Regions from separate parts of the Sphingobacterium sp. UBA1897 genome, predicted to be linked through region 1. Evidence: riboswitches for the same ligand, from Rfam matches in the RefSeq annotation. Region 1 holds a riboswitch; each other region holds the start of a gene.
What was found. A riboswitch is a leader RNA that binds a small molecule or an ion and turns the genes downstream of it on or off. The one in region 1 is predicted to bind S-adenosylmethionine.

Region 1 (6,236 bases):
ATCCCAATTTTGATGGGCCAAAATAATGGGACCGCCCAATAAAGCGAAAGAAATACCTGTCGCTAACGCATACCGTGTTTGTACAAAACGATTGAGAAACCGAACAAATGCTATTGCTCCCAGTCCGATCCAGATCGCAAACGCATAAAAAGATCCTACGTAAGCATAATCTCGTTCCCGAGGTTGCATAGGAGTTTGGTTGAGATAAACAACGATCGCTATTCCCGTAAACACAAAAAGTAAGGTCAAGACCAAGGTATAAGGTTTATTGTTTCGATACAACCAGATCGCTCCGGCTATTCCCAGTAGCAATGGAAGGAAAAAATAGGTATTCCGGCTCGGGTCATGCTCCTGTGATTGGGATATTTTATCTTGCCCTCCCAAACGCCAATTATCCAATGGTTTAATCCCCGACAACCAGTTGCCGTCACTATAGGTCCCATACCCCTGCCTGTCATTCTGTCTACCGACAAAATTCCACAAGAAATATCGGGTGTACATATCACCCAGTTGAAAATTAAAAAAGAACTTAAAATTATCCGAGAACTGTGGCTGCTGCCCCTCCTTCAAATTGAGGTAACTCCTATAATAAGCCTGATGGGCTCCATCTTGACTATATATGCGGGGAAAGAAAGTTTCCTTATCAAACGTATACTTATCGACCTGACTAAAAGGAATATACCCTGATTCATCTTTGCGATAACCGGTTTTACTCTCTACACCAACGACTTGTGAATCATAATTGGGTCCTTTGAGTAAAGGTTCCCGGATATATTGCTCCCGGCTCAGATAACCCAAAAAAGAAAACACATTGTCCGGCGCATTATTGTTTAACGACGGATTGGCTTTTCCACGGATTAAAACCATAGTATAGGAGCTATAACCAAATAGAATAAAACAAAAGACCAGTAACCCGGTATGCAGTGTGTATTGCCGCTTTTTATAAGAATAATATAGCCCATAAATGAGGAAGCACCCCAACAGCAGACAAAAGAAGAAGATACCTGAGCCAAAGGCTAAACCTAATGAATTTACAAATAAGAGGTCTACCTTAGCTGCGAGAACGACCAACCATTGAATAATTCCCCACAAAACAGCCCCCAAGATCAGCACTCCTACCAAGAAAGCTTTTATTGTACCTTTCGCATTAACCTGTCCTGCTCTTCTGAAATAGACAACCATCGCTATAGCCGGAATTGCCAACAGATTTAATAGGTGCACTCCGATCGAAAGGCCCATAACAAAAGCAATAAAAACCAGCCAACGATCGCTACCTTCCTCATCTGCACGGACTTCCCACTTTAAAATTGCCCAAAAAACAATCGCAGTACACAATGAAGACATCGCATATACCTCGGATTCAACAGCCGAATACCAAAATGAATCACTGAAGCAGAAAGCCATTGCACCAACTAAGCCCGCAGCAAAAATTTGGAAATAATTCGATAATTGAACTTTCTCTTGCCTGTTGAGTATCTTTTTGGCAATTGCTGTTATTGTCCAGAATAAAAATGTAACAGTAAGCCCACTGCAGATTGCGGATCCAATATTCATCCAATAGGCGATTTTACCTGCATTACCCAAAGCCAGGTTGGAAAATATATTCTGAATAAGAAGAAATAATGGTGCTCCCGGTTGGTGTGCCACTTCCAGCTTGTAGGCACAGGCAATAAATTCACCACAATCCCACCAGCTTACCGTCTTTTCAACGGTGGCGATATATACACATGTAGCAATTAGTCCGCAAGCAAAGCCGAGTAGAGAATTTAATCTAGTGTACGTCATAAGGTCAATTTGGTCTATTGTTAAAATCCTTTTTAGCACTTTAAGTTAAAAAGTTATCCTGACTCCAATAAGTTAATTAACACTATTTAACACAAGTATCTGACTATAAACAGGCTATTAAACCCTGAATATAGAGATCGACCTAAAACCACACGATCGAAATTCTGAACTTATTATAAGCTTTCACAACGAATACTACCCCAAAAAAAAAGAGAGCTTATGCGCTCCCTTTTCGTATTATTTTTATGAGTTAGGCTAGTTTTTCAACAATCTTCTTTGTTGGACCAGGATTACTCATCGTATAGAAATGTAATACCGGAGCGCCAAATTTAATCAGCTCCTGACATTGTTGCACCAACCACTCTTCACCTACTTGTCTAACGTCGGCATTCGTTTTACATGCTGAAACAGCATCGCTCAGTTCCTCCGGAATATCTAAATGAAATATCCTTGGTAGGGTAACCAACTGTTTTTTCGTTGTCAGTGGTTTCAATCCTGGAATAATAGGCACATGGATTCCATTGTCCCTACATTTTGTTACAAACTCCTTGTATTTTTCAACATTAAAGAACATCTGAGTCACAATAAACTCTGCTCCCATATCGACTTTTTGTTTCAGGTATTTAAAATCAGTATTGAAATTTGGCGATTCAAAATGCTTTTCGGGATAACCCGCTACACCGATGCAAAAATCAGTCTTTTCCGATGTGATAATGTCTTCATGCAGATACTTTCCTTTATTCATATCAGTTACCTGTTCCAGTAGGTCTGTTGCAAAGGCATGTCCACCATCGGTCGGTATAAAATCGGCATCGCCCTTACGTGCATCGCCCCGTAATACCAAGACGTTATCTATCCCCAGAAAGTTCAAATCGATCAATGCATTTTCAGTTTCCTCTTTTGTAAAACCACCACATATCAAATGGGGCACCGCATCTACTTTATATTTATTCATGATTGCAGCACATATCGCCACTGTTCCAGGACGTTTACGATAGGAAACGCGTTCCAGTAATCCACTCGCATGCTCTTTATAGATATAATCTTCCCGATGGTAGGTTACGTCGATAAACGGAGGTTTAAACTCCATCAGTTCATCCATGGTTTTAAAAATACTTTGGATGCCCTGCCCTTTCGCCGGTGGCAATAGCTCAAAAGAAAACAATGTTTTTCCTTTGGCATTCTGGATATGATCGATAATCTTCATTAAAAAACTGTTTTTAGTTTGGTTGGCTTACATCGAAACGCACACGTCGAGGAATCGTTTATCTACATGTAACTTATCTTTCCCACATGGAGTAGGGTAGAATTTAGCACCTTGAACAATACAGGTTGCTAAGGCTTCAACGGGTCTAGTCCCTCGGCCTTTCTCTATAAGCGTTGCTAATATCGTTTTAAAAAATCAAACGACAAAAATATTTTTTCGAAAAGGCAAAAATAGCGACAAAAAGACTGTAATAAATACGGCTTCAGGTTTATTCCCAGGCAATAATAGGAATTTACGCTCCCCAAAAAGTAAAAGACTTAAAAAAACAGATAAAATTAACGATCGAGGATCATCGACAACGAAGAGACTGACTACGTCACAACAGGATCGGCTAAAGATTCGTTGCTAGGGAATTCCGTAGATTTTTGAGATAAAATGTAATCAGTAAGAGTCCCGTAACATGGTACTCCTCTTTCGATCCATATTTAAAACCATCAAATAAATATTTGTAGGCGATTAATGCATTTTTTTCGTTGTAAAATAACTCTTTCCAAGAATCGGGAACATCTGCCCATGCCTTGAGCACAATGCCATTCTCAGCATAAATAATGGGTGATTCAACACCGTCCATTCGATAATCGTGATGTGTACCTGAACTTGATATGTGCTGGAAATAAGCGATAGAATAATCTACAAAATTCAATGCCCTGGCTTTTATCTCCATTTCACTTTCTGATTTTACAGGGGCATTTCGCCATAGATTCACTTGGCTATCAAATTTGCTCGGGGTCTCCCGGATAGGGGTTTTATCTAACGCAAAGTTGATATAAAGTTTTTCACTTGTGGGGACACGTGCTGAGCTAAACTGTGAAAAATCACCTCTCAGCTGAACAAAATCGTTTTTTACCTTAACAATATCCAAAGCGAGACTACCCTTTTTCTCATCGGTCAATTCTAATCGATCGCCGTCGAATCTATACTTACCGAAGAGTAGGATATCATCGATCGCCATGACAAATTTATCTTTATCATGGAGGGAGAGAAAGGACCGGTATATCGTAGGGTCATTACCATAGACATCTGCCTCCACATTTTGGGGTGATTCTCTTTTTACTTTATGATACTCCTCATTTGAATAGCCCAATATCATTTGGTAATTGCCTTCAGGAAAGTCCTTTTTCTTCCCAAAGAAAGCACAAGAAGACAACGAGAATAGGAATAGCAGCAGTAATAACGGTTTCAAAATAAATCAATAATTATGGCCAGTAATAATATACAGACCAAGATAAGAAATTACTGCAATAGTTCGTATACCGCTATTTATTTGAATAAGCTTGGGGATATGCTTATTCTTTATAAAGATCCACCAAGCCCTCTGGCAATTCAACTTCAATGATCTCCTCTTCGCCATCGATTCCTAAGATTAAATCATCGGACAATGGGAACATCAGTTCTTTACCGTCCATATTTACCGAAGCGACAAATTGCTGTGGAAATTCCTGAACATCTGTTATTTGCCCCAATTCACCATGGTTTTCATCAATCACTAAAAAACCGATTAAATCAGTATATCTAAAATCATCTGGATCGCGCTCGGGCATCTTATCATTGGAAAGATATAGCTTTTTACGTACAAGTACTTGAGCCTTATCGATATGATCCACATCCTCAAATGTCACATACGCTGTACTATTTTTTTGAAATTTAATGGTATCAACAAAATAAGGAACAAGTTTTTTGTTCACTTCCACAAAGACAACATCGATATTCAAACTCTCGTATTCCTCGAATTCAAAAAATAGTTGTACTTCTCCTTTAAGACCTCTTGTTTTACTGATGTAACCGATGTAAAAGCTTTGATCAATAGTCATATATTTCGTATTTAGCGATTAGCTGTGAGACATGATTTGGCAAACCATTAGCCTATTGGCTGTTTCAAAAAAAGCCGGCTCAAGATTGAGTCGGCTTTCTCGAATACTTTATGAAAGAATTAACCTTCAGTTTCTTCTGATGCAGGAGCTTCAGTCTCTTCAGCAGCAGTTTCTTCCGCTACAGGAGCATTTTTAGCAGCTACAGCAGCAGCTTTTTCTTCTTTTTTCTTAGCTTCAGCCACTAAAGCAGCTTTTTTAGCTTCAGCTTTAGTTTGTGCTAAACCATCTTTTTTACCAGAGATTCTTGCATCATTAGCTTCAGTCCAAGCTGTAAATTTAGCTTCAGCAGCAGCTTCATCAAAAGCACCTTTTTTCACACCACCTTGCAAGTGTTTTTTGTAAAGAACACCTTTGTAAGAAAGGATAGCGCGAGCAGTGTCAGTTGGTTGAGCACCTTTATTCATCCAATCCAAAGCTTTTTCAAAATCCAAAACGATAGTTGCTGGATTTGTGTTTGGGTTGTAAGAACCAATACGTTCGATGAATTTACCGTCACGTGGAGCGCGAGAATCCGCTACGACTACGTGGTAAAAAGGACGTCCTTTTTTACCGTGTCTTTGCAATCTGATTTTAGTTGCCATTTTTTAATTTTATTTTATGTATTCAACATATCCCCCGAGCTTCATACTAGAGGGGATGCAAAGATAGTTATTTTTTTCTAATCATCATTATAATTTAATAAAACTTCACTGAAAACGACAGGGTTAGCTCTTATCAACAAGCTCTTTCAACCGTAATACCTACCCCTTAGGCCTTCATCTTTTCTTGCTTCCATACTAGCAGCTACAACAAACTTTTCAAAAATCAAGACAAAAAACAGCTCCTTCCTTCAAAAGGACATCTTTACCAAATGTAAACAGGATGAACCGTTTGGGTACAGTGCCTTCGAAATAGTCATCGACATTTTTGCCAATTCACTTTTTACTTTCTACCTTCATTCTATGAAATCTGTTGCGCCATTAAAAATACTAAAAGCTTCAGCCGGTTCGGGAAAAACCTTTAGCTTGACTTTACACTATCTCACACTCCTACTCTCCAACGAGAATAGCTATAAGGAGATTTTGGCGGTGACATTCACCAATAAAGCAACCGCCGAGATGAAGGAACGTATCCTCTCGGTACTCCATGGCTTGGCAACAGGCAATCGGAGTCCTAAAATTGAAGATTTCAGAAAGCTTTTACTCCAGCAGCAGCCAGACTGGAATCCGCATCTGGTACAAGAGAAAGCTTTTCGGGTGTATCGACGTATCCTACATGACTACAGTCATTTTACCATAAGTACAATTGATGGATTTTCCCAAAAAGTCATTCGT
Region 2 (6,236 bases), on a different contig from region 1:
TGATAATCCAACAGGGCCTGTAACAGCTGATTTTCCAGAATCTCCTCTTCATGATGGTGTTTTACCTCTTGTCGATCCAATGCGATCTGTGCTCCGCGCACCACGTTTTTATTGAGATAGATAGCCGAGATCGGTATGCTTAATTTGAGCCCTGTGATACTCAGATTATACCAGCTGGGATTATAGGGATACAAGAAGACCTGTGGATTGGCAAAGGTAAATGTGCTGGTCAAACCCAACTCAGGAAGATAATTTGATCGCGCCTGTTTGACCGACAATTTCTTCAAAACAACTTCCTGTTCGGATTTTAGAAGGGAAAAAGCATGGCTTCGCGCTTCGGCAACAAGCGCTTCATAGCTGGGGCTTTCCACTTTAAAAGGTTCGGTCAAGGGGATAATCTCTGCTGTAATACCGCCAATTAGCTGCAGCTTCTGATTTGCAGCCTGAATATCATGACCGATCTGCACGAGCAACAGTTCCCGCTTCGAAAGTTCCAACGAAATACGCAAGACGTCACTGTGTAATACCACGCCCGCCTTATACAGATGCTCAATCTCCTTGAGCTGTACCCGTTGATCAGCAATATCCTGCTCGATTAAAGATCGGTTACTATACGACAGTTCCAAATCCAAAAAAAGATTGCAAACCTCCAATTTCGTCTGTGCTGCGGCATTCTTCCAATCGATTCTAGCCAGCTCATTTTCCAGTTTTTTGGACTCTATTTTCATTAGGTCCCGATGCCCATTGTAGAGGTTCAGATAAAAATCCAGGCCGCTATCGTACAAGTAATGAAGAATATCATGCTGGGAAGGTTTATTTAAAAGCCCCTGGTCATATACAGGCATATTACTTGCATAACTAGCAGAAGCTCTGGCGGAAATCTTAGGGAGCAACTCCATGCGTTGCTGCTGTACTGCCACCTCAGTTTCTTTGAGCTGCAAATAGGACTGCTCGATGTATTTACTGTTTTGTAGTGCTTTGTCGATCATGTCTTTCAGCGACATACGCAAAGAATCGAGGGCGAAGGTGTCCGAAATAGCGCATACTAACAATCCCATGGTTAGTATGCCTTTTGCCCAATAGGGAGGAAAAAAGTTCACGTGTGCTATGTAATTTTTTTGCGTTGCAAACTTAGACACTTATTGGAACTTGGATTTCTTCACAAACGCCAATATGTTATGGAAAAAAGACATTTTTTCATCAATTCAAACAAAAAGACCAATATCTGCCAAGAAGTCCTTACAATATCCTTTTTTACAGCACATAAAAAAGGCCTTTCAAATCATGATTTGAAAGGCCTTTCTCGACGGTATAATAATAGATTATCCGTATAAGGAATCTTCTATTGCATTCCACAACTGGATTCTTTTTTGTAGCGCAATTTTACTGATCTCTTTCATTTCCGTCCATTTAACCTCATCGTCCTTGGCAAGATCTGTGATCATCTGCATCGCCAACGGTCCATGCTCGTCGCCGTCAAGATCAATATGGCGTTGAAAATAATAAATAAAGCTATCCAGATTGGCTGTAGGAAAGTTTGTTTTAATTTCTTCCAAAATAGAGGTAAACATTCCCGGGATAAGATCTTCGCGTCCAAATGTAAATGCTGCAGCAATTTTATGCACCTCGCCCTCAGCAATCACTTCGAATGTAAAATTCAAAAAGTCTTTGATCCGCTTGTCCAATGTGGTCGTTGCAATGACATCGAATATGTTGCTCGATTTTTTGGCTTGAGCAATAAATTTGTTGACCAGATGAAGGTCGGCACCCATGGCATCCATGGCGTCCAGATACATCTCAAAATGGCTCAAACGGCGGCCATCAATGTATTCATCCGACTCCTCAGCCAATACAATTTCGTTGATTAGATAGCGTGTTGATGGATGCTCACTCGCAAACCAAGGTAAAGTCGTACAGGTCAATTTAATCTGTAAAGCTTTTAGTAAAGACATAAAATCCCATACAGCGTACACATGCCCTTCTGTAAAAGAACGTAGATTCTTGATCGTTTTGATCTTACGATATAAAGGGTGTTGCAATAATACCTCGCGTTCGGCAGCAATGTATTCGTTAATTTCCGCAATTCTATTCATGGCGCAAAAGTATTGTCTTATCTCTATTTTTAAAAGTATTTTCGATGAGATTACAGTAACATGATAAATTTTTCGCCCAGCTATCCGCTTCATAACCAAATCACAGCCAACCACGCGCCTCGCTTTTGACCTCCGTATTCCTGTTGCTAACGCCCATTTACCCTTAAAAACAAAAATATTTTTTATTATAAAAAATAATCTACTATATTTGTAGAGTATTCAGAATTGCATGATGCAATACCAACCGAGTGCAGGCACCGCGGTGGTAAATTAATACGGGTTTCGACCAAAATAAACGTCGCTGAACGATTATTTTCCCCAACAAGATCTGGATACAGTTTATGGTTTAATCCTTTAAATTTTTAAATTGTATGGCTACTACAACAAATCTTTACCAACACTTACTGGAAAAATTCAGTTATTACTCAACAGATGAACTGATACAGCTCAACAATGACACCATTTTGGGACAAGGCTGGGGTTCAGCCAAGGCAACCTTTAGAACAGCTTTGATCAGTACGTTCTCCAAAAGAGGATTGGATCTTTCCAACATCATTTCCAAGGAAGACGGTTTTACCTCGGTGAAGCATGTCCCTGTACGCTTGGAACAGAATGTCCTGATTCCTTTACAGTAATCGTTATCGGCAAAAAAAAAGCGCGCATCGAAAGGACTTCGTGCGCGCTGCTGTGGTTGGTTTAGGAAATTGCCGATTTAAAAGAAGGCAATAATCTTATTATTTATAGTTTGGATTCTGAATTAACACACCTGCGCTTTTCTCAATTTCTGTTTGTGGTAATGGCCAGCGGTAAAATTTGTCCTCAAAATGATAAGGCACTTTACTGTCTTTGACCGCATTGAGTACTTCGCCTGCGATATGCCAACGAATCAAGTCGTAATGCCGTAGTCCTTCGAAAGCGAGTTCAACCCTTCTTTCGTGGCGGATACGGTCGCGCATTTTTTCCTTGGTATAACCGGCAGGAAACCCGGGCATCTGAACGCGGCTTCTCAAGGTATTCATGGCATCGTAAACCGATGGGTCTGGTCCGGCGATTTCATTTTGTGCTTCAGCATACATCAATAACACCTCCCCAAACCGCAGTACAACCGCATCCTGTTGGCTCAATGTTGAAAAGCCAAAAGGTAAGTTGGCCGGATCCAAAAATTTCAATACCCCATAACCTGTAGGCCGCGGATTGGACGGTGTATGGATCTTACCGCCGCCAAAGTCAGGATGATCCACGAAAATTGTTTTGCTCAAGCGCGGATCCCTATCTTTGAAGGGATTGGCTCGGTCAGTTAAGGGTGATTCACCATAAGGCAAACCATCTTTGCATTCATAGGTATCCACCAGGTTTTGTAAAGGTGAAGCAGCGATCCAATCGCCTAGGTACATGTCCCAGGGGGCTGTATTATTCGGTGCCAGAAAATTGACCGAAAAGATAATCTCGGTATTGTTCTTCTGTGTTGCATCGCGAAAGACATTTTCAAAAGCCGTACTCAGGGTATACTCTTTCATGACATCGGTGCATAAGTCTTTTACCTCTTTCAAGATTGCTAAATCGGGCACCCCTTTGTCACCATAAGCCGCAAACAGTAAAACCCGTGCTTTCAAGGCTTTTGCTGAACTTGCGGTCGCATGCCCCCCATTATTGAAATAAGGTTTAGCCGCTAAGTTAGCGATCCCAAAATCCAGATCAGCCCGAATCTGTTTTAGGATATTCTCCGCACTTTCCTTTGGCTGACGTTGATTCTCCAGACTAAGGGAAGTCAGCACAAGCGGCACCTCACCATAAATACTGTACAATTGGAAATAAACAAAAGCACGGATAAAGCGGGCTTCGGCCTCCATATTTTTCTTCTCCCAATCGTTCATATCGGAGCCGTTATAGCCCTGAAGCTTCTCGATCAGGCGATTGGCACGTCCTATTCCCACATAAGCGTCGTTATAAATTCCGGTTTCATACCCCCCTGTGGTCGGATTTAAATTCCCACCTACGATTTCATTGACGCTACCTGAGTTGAACTGATTGTAGCCATTGTCGGTCAGACAGTCCCGGAAAGGCATCCCATAGGAGAACGTCTCACTCTGCAATGACGCGTATACACCGGCCAAGGCATTATCAAAATCCGATTTTTTGCTAAAATAGTTGTCCGAAGCAATCTGATCCAAAGGATTGAGGTCCAAGGCACTGTTACAGGAACCCAAAAATAGTCCGGATAGCATCAACGCTGTTATAAATTTCTTTTTCATAGCACTTAAAAGTTAACTTGTACACCAAATGAATAAATCTTGTTTTGTGGATACTGTACCAGATCACCATTTCCATAGCGTTCAGGGTCCAAGCCCTTAAATTTGGTCGCAGTAAGGAGGTTATCACCCGAAAAATAAACCCGTAGGCGTTCAATTTTATATTTTTTCAACAGCCCATCAGGTAAAGTGTATCCGAACACAAGATTTTTCAATCTGAAGTATGAAGCATCCTGTATAAAATAGCTGGAAGCACGGCTGAATTTCTCCGGAGCACTCCAACCCCAATAAATACGGGGCATCGTTGTCGAAGGGTTTTCAGGTGTCCAACGGTCTAACCAATCTTTTGTCGGCGGGCTACCCTGTACAAATGGCGTTACGCCCCAGCCCGAAACATAGGATTTGACGCCATATACTCCTTGTAATAGAGCCGAAAAGTCAAAAGCCTTAAAACTTGCACTTAGATTAAAGCTATAGTTCAGTTTTGGATCTACACCAGAAATAATTGTTCTGTCGTTCGCATCGATTTTTCCGTCCCCATTGACATCCCGATACTTAAGATCTCCCGGCAGTGTATTATCATTAAACTGCTTAGGCGACCCCGTTACTTCGGCATCGGATTGAAATATGCCAATGACTTCGTAGGTATAAAAGCTGTCCATCGCATAGCCATTTTTTTTGATCGTATAGCCGCCGATTTCAGGCTCGCCAAATTTGACCAGCTTGTTTTTGAAACGATCGAGGTTTGCACCTAGCTGATAGCGTAACCCTTCCAATGCTCCCGTAGTAATCTGATTACGATAGGTAATTCCCAATTCAACACCTTTATTCTCGACAATTCCATCATTTACATAAGGTGCTCCCAAACCAACGATTGCAGTAATCTGTGACTGTCTTAGAATATCGGTCGTTCTCTTCTTATACCAGTCAAAGGTGATATCTAAATTTTTAAACAGACTCAGGTCCAATCCCACATCGGTCATCGTTGTTGTTTCCCATTTGATAATCGGGTTGTTTAATCCCTGTTGAGCAACACCTGAATTTAGCGTACTATTGTCAAAAGAATAATTTCCGGTAAGTCCCAATACGGGTTGATACGGATAGTTGCCGGTATTCTGATTTCCGAGTTGGCCCCAGGATCCACGGATCTTCAAATTATCCAACCAACCGGAAGCGAATTCCTTGACAAAAGACTCTTCCGATACACGCCAGCCTGCAGAGAAAGAAGGAAACGCTGCCCAACGGTTTTTACCGTAAAACTTGGAACTACCATCGTAGCGCATATTGGCTTCCAAGAGGTATTTCCCTTGATAATCATAGTTCAATCGGCCGAAATAAGAGATCAGCGCCCATTGGTTGGCGGTTCCGTTTGCCCGTTGAATATCCGATCCCCCCGCATTTAATTCCGTTAGCGTATCGTCGACAAAATTCTGTCTGAAGCCCTGAAGGTAGGTATACTTACTTTTTTCAATGCTATATCCGGCCTGAGCTTTGAGGTGGTGTGCCCCAAACGCGCGATCATAGTTCAGGTAAGTAAATAAATTGGTGTATATTGTTTGCTGATCCTGATCCGTAAGGCCCTTTCCAAGATCCAGTGTTGTTCCGAGCGTGCCCGTATGGTAGTAATATTCATCCAACGTTGATTTATAATCCTTGTACTTGTCCATATTGAAATTATAGGCCCCTTTGGTATACCAGGAAAGACCTTTAAACAGCTGTACCTCCATCCAGGCTTGTAAATTGGCTGCATAGTCATCGGTATTGTACGTGAATTTCCGATCCAATACGGCCATAGGATTTTTATTGTTGTACTCCCAGTCGTAAGCTTTGTACGTGTACCGTCCGCTACCATCCGGCAAAAATGGGCCATAGGTTGGTGCCTGCGACATGGCCG
Region 3 (6,236 bases), on a different contig from region 1:
TGCATCATTGTTTACAGCGATTGTATTTCCGTATCATTGGCCCTTGGTTATATTGCTAGCGGCGGCCGGTTTTATATGTACGTTATACGGTATTTTTGGAGCTCGTTATGCTGCAATTGGAAACATGACATTGATTCTCATGAGTTTTGTGATCGGAATGGCCCCGCAACACCCCCTTGCAGTTAGTTTACAGATTACAACAGGATCCATTATATATTACTTTTTTAGCCTTTTACAGGCCTATATACAACCTTATCGCTCGCTAAAACATGCGATGGCCAATGGTTTTCATGGATTATCCCAATTTCTATTGATACGATCCCAGTCTTACGATCCCGATATTCCTTTGAATATAACGTACAGTCGCGTAGGCAAAATTCATGGCCAGATCAGCGAACAGCAGGAAAAAATCAGGTCGCTTCTTTTTCGAGAAAAAAAAATCATAAGCCAACAGTGGCATAAAAGCAATTATTGGCTCAGTCAAGTTTATGGGTTAATTGACCTCCATGAGTTAATTATTGCACTTGATCACGATTATGATGCGATTCGCAAAAACCTTGCAGACACGGGCAGCCTCCCTTTAATCCGTCAAACAATCAAATTATTAGCTTTAGAAATTGATAGCTTTTCACAACCTAACAAGAGGTTTCGGTATGCACATCAATTATATCACAATAACTTTAAAATTAATGCCCTCTTACAGGATTTAAAAGAAATTCAAGAAGAGCAGGCCGGTCAAGCAAAAAGTATATTATGTTCGATCATAAGCAACATCGAAGCAATTATTGAAGTGCTCAACCGAATTCAGGTGGCTTTTTATCAAAATCAGGAAATCCAGGATAAGATTGACAGCAGTGAGTACCAACAATTTATCAATCGACCTTTGCGCAATCTTGCTGATCTAAAAAGTAAACTCCATCTGAATAACCCGCTTTTTCGATTTGCCGTTCGGATGGCTCTTCTTTTTGGAACAGGCGCATTGATCGGTATTTTATTTTTAGATTTTAAATATACCTATTGGATCTTACTGACGATCGCTATTGTTGCCAGACCAGCATTTTCAATGACAAAAAAGCGTAATATAGAGCGTATTGTAGGCACATTCTCGGGTATAATCGTTGGCATATTCTGCTTAATTGCTATTCATTTTCTCCCGGCTCTTCTTACCATAGCTGCATTAGGTCTTTTCGGATTCTTTTTATTCAATCGATCTAATTATATGGTCAGTGTCATCTTTATTACCTTGGGAATTGTAATTGCGCTCAATTTGTTTGAAGGCAATATCAATCTCATTTTAGGCAGCCGAATACTTTTCACACTCATTGGAGCATTCTTGGCTATAGCAGGTTATTTCTTGATCCCCGTACGCCAGAGCACAGGCATGGTTCAGCTGGCAAAAGAAGTATCCCTTTACAACGAACATTATTTCCAGATCATCAATAACCGTCTGTCGGACGAGAGACAAAGTTCGTTTGATATACGACTGGCTAGAAAAAAAGCGCAGACTGCCATGGCCCTGTTTTCAGACGCTATCAATCAAATGAAAAAAGAACCCGAACACAAATGGATGGATTGGTCACATATACACCATTTTCAGGCACTCTCTTATCAGGTCAACTCCCATTTGGTGGGTCTTTCGCTATCGTTAAACAAAAAGACGAATCACCACCTGACGTATGATATCCATAGTAGAATTGATGCACTTAAACCTCTTTTAACAGATTTAAATCAAATTGCAGAACGGATCAACTTAAAGAAATCGTAATACCCGATTGGCAGTTACTTATCAAGTTTCATCGGACAATATGCGATCCGATCGGTATGTTATTCAAAATTCCTTTAACTAAAAAACAGCTTTTCTTTTGCTTTAATAAAAAAAGAGTTTATATTTGTATCGTCTTCGAAAGAAGATTTCTAATCAACACCTCCCTTAATCAGTAGGTCTTGATTTATAAAGAAGTGGCGAGAGACTGGCTCAATGACCCACTGGCAACCTTCAATTTGTTTGAAAAGGTGCCAATTCCTGTCCAAAACAATATCGTTTTGGAGCATATAAATAACATAAGACAATGATTATTAAACTACTGAAGTCCATTAAAAATTCAGGTTCAACACAAGTGAGCCGCACGATAAGCGAAAGTGTAAGCCATCATACAACTGTATTGATGCGAATGCGTATGCATATGCACTTCCACGCTTGTTAAGAATCATTTCCTTTTTCTTGGATAAAGATTTAACAGACCCTTCAAGGAGGTGTGTATGCTTCTCTTTTTACTTAGCAATTTCTTTTTGAACCCTTAAAATCTGATATATTATGTCTTCAAACAAAAATTTAAAATTCGAAACTCTTCAGGTTCACGCTGGCCAAGTCGCTGACCCTACTACGGGATCTAGAGCAGTTCCTATATATCAAACAACATCTTTTGTATTTGAAAATGCCGAACACGGCGCAAACTTATTTGCATTAAAGCAGTTCGGCAATATTTATACACGGATTATGAATCCTACCACGGATGTTTTCGAACAACGTATTGCGGCACTGGAAGGTGGAGTCGCGGCTGTTGCTGTCGCATCTGGCCAGGCGGCACAGTTTATTGCATTAAATAATATCTTGGAAAGTGGTGACAATTTTGTTGCCGGATCCAACTTATACGGCGGTACATTCAACCAGTTTAAAGTTTCTTTTAAACGTCTGGGCATCGAAGCTCGATTTGCAACGGACGCCGAGGCAGATAAAATTGAAGCCCTCATTGATGATAAAACAAAGGCCATCTATGTTGAAACAATTGGAAACCCAAGTTTCAATATTCCAGACTTTGAGAAAATTGCTGCAGTAGCAAAAAAATATGACTTACCGTTAATCGTCGATAATACTTTTGGAGCTGGGGGATATTTATTTAAACCTTTGGAGTATGGTGCGAATGTGGTGGTTGAATCGGCTACTAAATGGATCGGTGGACATGGTACAAGCATTGGTGGTGTCATCGTCGACGGCGGAAACTACAATTGGGGCAATGGAAAATACCCTCAATTTTCCGAACCATCTGAAGGCTATCATGGCTTAGTTTTTTCCGAAGTTTTCGGTGAAGGCGGACCGTTTGGAAATATTCAATTTGCCATTCGGGCACGTGTGGAAGGGCTTCGGGATTTCGGACCAGCACTCTCCCCTTTCAATTCATTCTTATTACTACAAGGACTTGAAACCCTGTCTTTGCGGGTGCAACGCCATGTAGACAACACTTTAGAGATAGCTAAATGGCTTGAGGCGCATCCACAGGTAGAAAAAGTAAACTATCCGGGCTTAAAAAGCTCTCCGAGCTTCGCTAACGCACAAAAATACCTTAAAAATGGCTATGGTGCAGTGCTTTCTTTCCAGCTCAAAGGTGACGCAGCACAAAAGGCCAATAGCTTTATCGACAGCTTAGAATTGATCAGTCACCTGGCCAACGTCGGTGATACGAAGTCATTGATTATCCATCCAGCAGCGACTACTCACCAACAATTGAGTGATGAAGATCAAGCCAATGCTGGAGTGTTCAAAGGTTTATTACGTCTTTCTGTAGGAATAGAACATATTGATGACATCAAAGCTGATTTACAACAAGCTTTTGATAAAATTAAATAATCAGATTTTTTCGGCTTAAACTTAAACGTAAAATGAGTAAGCATATTTATCTGCACCCGGAGCCTTTTGTATTTGAAAATGGAAGAGAGCTTACTGATTTACAAATCAGTTATGAAACATTTGGCAAACCCAACGCTGATCGCAGTAATGTGATCTGGGTTTGCCATGCACTAACGGCCAATGCAGATGTACTGGATTGGTGGTCAGGTCTTTTTGGAACAGGTGAATTATTTGATTCAAACGATTATTATATTATCTGCGCCAATGTCATAGGATCAGCATATAATAGCAGTAATCCGCTATCTGTAAACCCAGCTACTGGACAGCCTTACTACCTATCTTTTCCTGAATTTACAGTAAGAGATTTGATCAACGCACATCAATTTCTTGCAGACCACCTGGATATCAAACAAATAGAGATCCTTATTGGGGGCTCATTGGGCGGTCAACAAGCATTGGAATGGGCCGTATCACACAGTATAGCCATCAACCATCTAATCGTCGTTGGAACAAATGCCGTCCATTCACCATGGGGTATTGCATTCAATGAAAGTCAACGTCTTGCCATTACTACTGATCGAACCTTTTATGCGAATCATCCCGATGGCGGAGCTAAGGGTCTAAAAGTTGCACGCGCTATGGCACTGTTGTCTTACCGCAACTATACAACGTATGCCAACACACAAAAGGAGGATGATAACGAAAAACTCGATCATTATAAAGCATCCTCCTATCAAAACTATCAGGGTGAAAAATTGGTAAAACGCTATAATGCGTACAGCTATTACTTCCTAACCAAAGCAATGGACAGCCATAATTTAGGTCGTGGAAGAAAATCTATCGAATCCGCTTTAGCGAGCATCGACTGTCCAACTTTAGTGCTGAGCGTCAATACAGATTTGTTGTTTCCTCCACAAGAGCAACAATTCATCGCTCAACATATTCCGAATGCCCACTATCAGGAGATCGAATCTACTTATGGCCACGATGGGTTTTTGATCGAAACAAAAAAACTCACGAAAATCATCAGCAGCTTTCTGCGGAAACAAAAAGAATACATCAACGAATTAGTATAAGAGAATAAATAATATATAAGAGAATTTAAGAAGAGATATGAGTAATAAATTAACAATAGGGATGTTTGGGTTTGGTGTAGTAGGCCAAGGTCTTTACGATATCATCAAAACCAAAAACCTTAATCTGGAGATCAAGAAATTTGTCATTAAAAACGGAGATAAAAAGCGCTCGCTACCAGCAGATCTATTTTCTACCGATGCCGAAACAATTTTAGGTGACCCAGAAATTAATACTGTTGTCGAACTAATAGATGATGCCGAAGCAGCCTATCAACTAACTGTTCGTGCCTTGAAATCGGGAAAAAATGTGGTATCTGCCAATAAAAAAATGATTGCAAGCCATTTGGAAGAGCTGGTTGATATCCAACATGAATACGGCACCAGTTTATTGTATGAAGGTGCCGTTTGCGGAAGTATTCCCATTATACGGAATTTAGAAGAGTACTATGACAATGAATTACTTCATTCTGTCAGCGGTATTTTTAATGGATCTTCTAACTATATTTTATCTAAAGTTTTCAATGAAAACCAGCAATATACAGACGCTTTAAAGAAAGCGCAAGAACTTGGTTTTGCAGAGACAGATCCAACCCTTGATGTAGGTGGATTTGACCCAAAATTTAAAGTATGTATTGTTGCTTCCCATGCGTACGGAATCTATATCAAACCAGACGATGTCTTTAATATTGGTATTGACAAATTGGGACAACAAGATATTCGTTTTGCTAAAGAAAAGAACCTCAAGATCAAATTGATACCAACAGCAAAAGAGATCGACGGCAACAAAGTTGTACTTTATGTATTACCACGCCTAGTAGGCAAAGACAGCATGCTCTATAATGTGGAAAATGAGAACAATGGTGTATTGGTAAAAGCGGCCTTTGCAGACGAACAATTTTTCTATGGCAAAGGAGCCGGCGGCCACCCGACGGGTTCTGCTGTACTATCGGATATCGCTGCCCTTCGCTATGGATACCGTTATGAATATAAAAAACATTTAGAATCCAGCACATTAAATTATAGCCAAGATTATTTAATTAAGGTTTATTTGAGATACACCGATGATACACTGATTGAAAAGTTAAATTTCAGTGAAATCACAGAACGATATTACGCACCAGATTTCAAATATGTCATAGGGCATATTAATCTTCAACAAATCGCAGCTCACAAAGCCGATTTGGATCAAGAGGGCAATTTTATTGCTGAAATCGCGTAGGCAATCAACAAACCAACCTACCTTGAAAATAGCCCCGAATGGGGCTATTTTTTTATTGCTTAAATCTAGTTGCCTTTCAACTTGAGGTCTAAAATCCCACCTTCTACCAGGCGTTCAAAAGGAAGCTGCCAACCTTTCCACGGGCGGTTATTCAACCGAACCTGATCAACAATATAACTATTGGGTTGCTCCTTCTTCACCTGAATGATAAATTTATTTTTTCTTAATTTCTCCGGTAATTTTATCGTTACCCGATCGAAAAGTGGCGAGCCAATCTGAAGCGCGGGCTTCTCGGTGGTGAGACTTCGCACATCGA

Region 2: linked by a shared signal. The riboswitch ahead of B4N43_RS13945 (5-oxoprolinase) and the one ahead of metF (methylenetetrahydrofolate reductase [NAD(P)H]) in region 1 are both predicted to bind S-adenosylmethionine.
Region 3: linked by a shared signal. The riboswitch ahead of B4N43_RS21930 (O-acetylhomoserine aminocarboxypropyltransferase/cysteine synthase family protein) and the one ahead of metF (methylenetetrahydrofolate reductase [NAD(P)H]) in region 1 are both predicted to bind S-adenosylmethionine.

What each region holds. Positions count from the first base shown of each region.
Region 1 is NZ_DDGR01000018.1:366,853-373,088, reverse strand. Features, by position in the region: gene B4N43_RS09845 (DUF2723 domain-containing protein) at 1-1,785, opposite strand, end outside; gene metF (methylenetetrahydrofolate reductase [NAD(P)H]) at 2,036-2,992, opposite strand; SAM riboswitch class I at 3,063-3,165, opposite strand; gene B4N43_RS09835 (hypothetical protein) at 3,384-4,235, opposite strand; gene rimM (ribosome maturation factor RimM) at 4,339-4,863, opposite strand; gene B4N43_RS09825 (30S ribosomal protein S16) at 4,983-5,504, opposite strand; gene B4N43_RS09820 (UvrD-helicase domain-containing protein) at 5,865-6,236, shown strand, end outside.
Region 2 is NZ_DDGR01000023.1:142,885-149,120, reverse strand. Features, by position in the region: gene B4N43_RS13955 (TolC family protein) at 1-1,058, opposite strand, end outside; gene B4N43_RS13950 (DUF3050 domain-containing protein) at 1,323-2,093, opposite strand; SAM-I-IV-variant riboswitch at 2,304-2,397, shown strand; gene B4N43_RS13945 (5-oxoprolinase) at 2,465-2,728, shown strand; gene B4N43_RS13940 (RagB/SusD family nutrient uptake outer membrane protein) at 2,828-4,345, opposite strand; gene B4N43_RS13935 (SusC/RagA family TonB-linked outer membrane protein) at 4,351-6,236, opposite strand, start outside.
Region 3 is NZ_DDGR01000031.1:279,065-285,300, reverse strand. Features, by position in the region: gene B4N43_RS21935 (FUSC family protein) at 1-1,765, shown strand, start outside; SAM riboswitch class I at 1,947-2,059, shown strand; gene B4N43_RS21930 (O-acetylhomoserine aminocarboxypropyltransferase/cysteine synthase family protein) at 2,315-3,625, shown strand; gene B4N43_RS21925 (homoserine O-acetyltransferase family protein) at 3,658-4,701, shown strand; gene B4N43_RS21920 (homoserine dehydrogenase) at 4,739-5,920, shown strand; gene B4N43_RS21915 (GH92 family glycosyl hydrolase) at 5,986-6,236, opposite strand, start outside.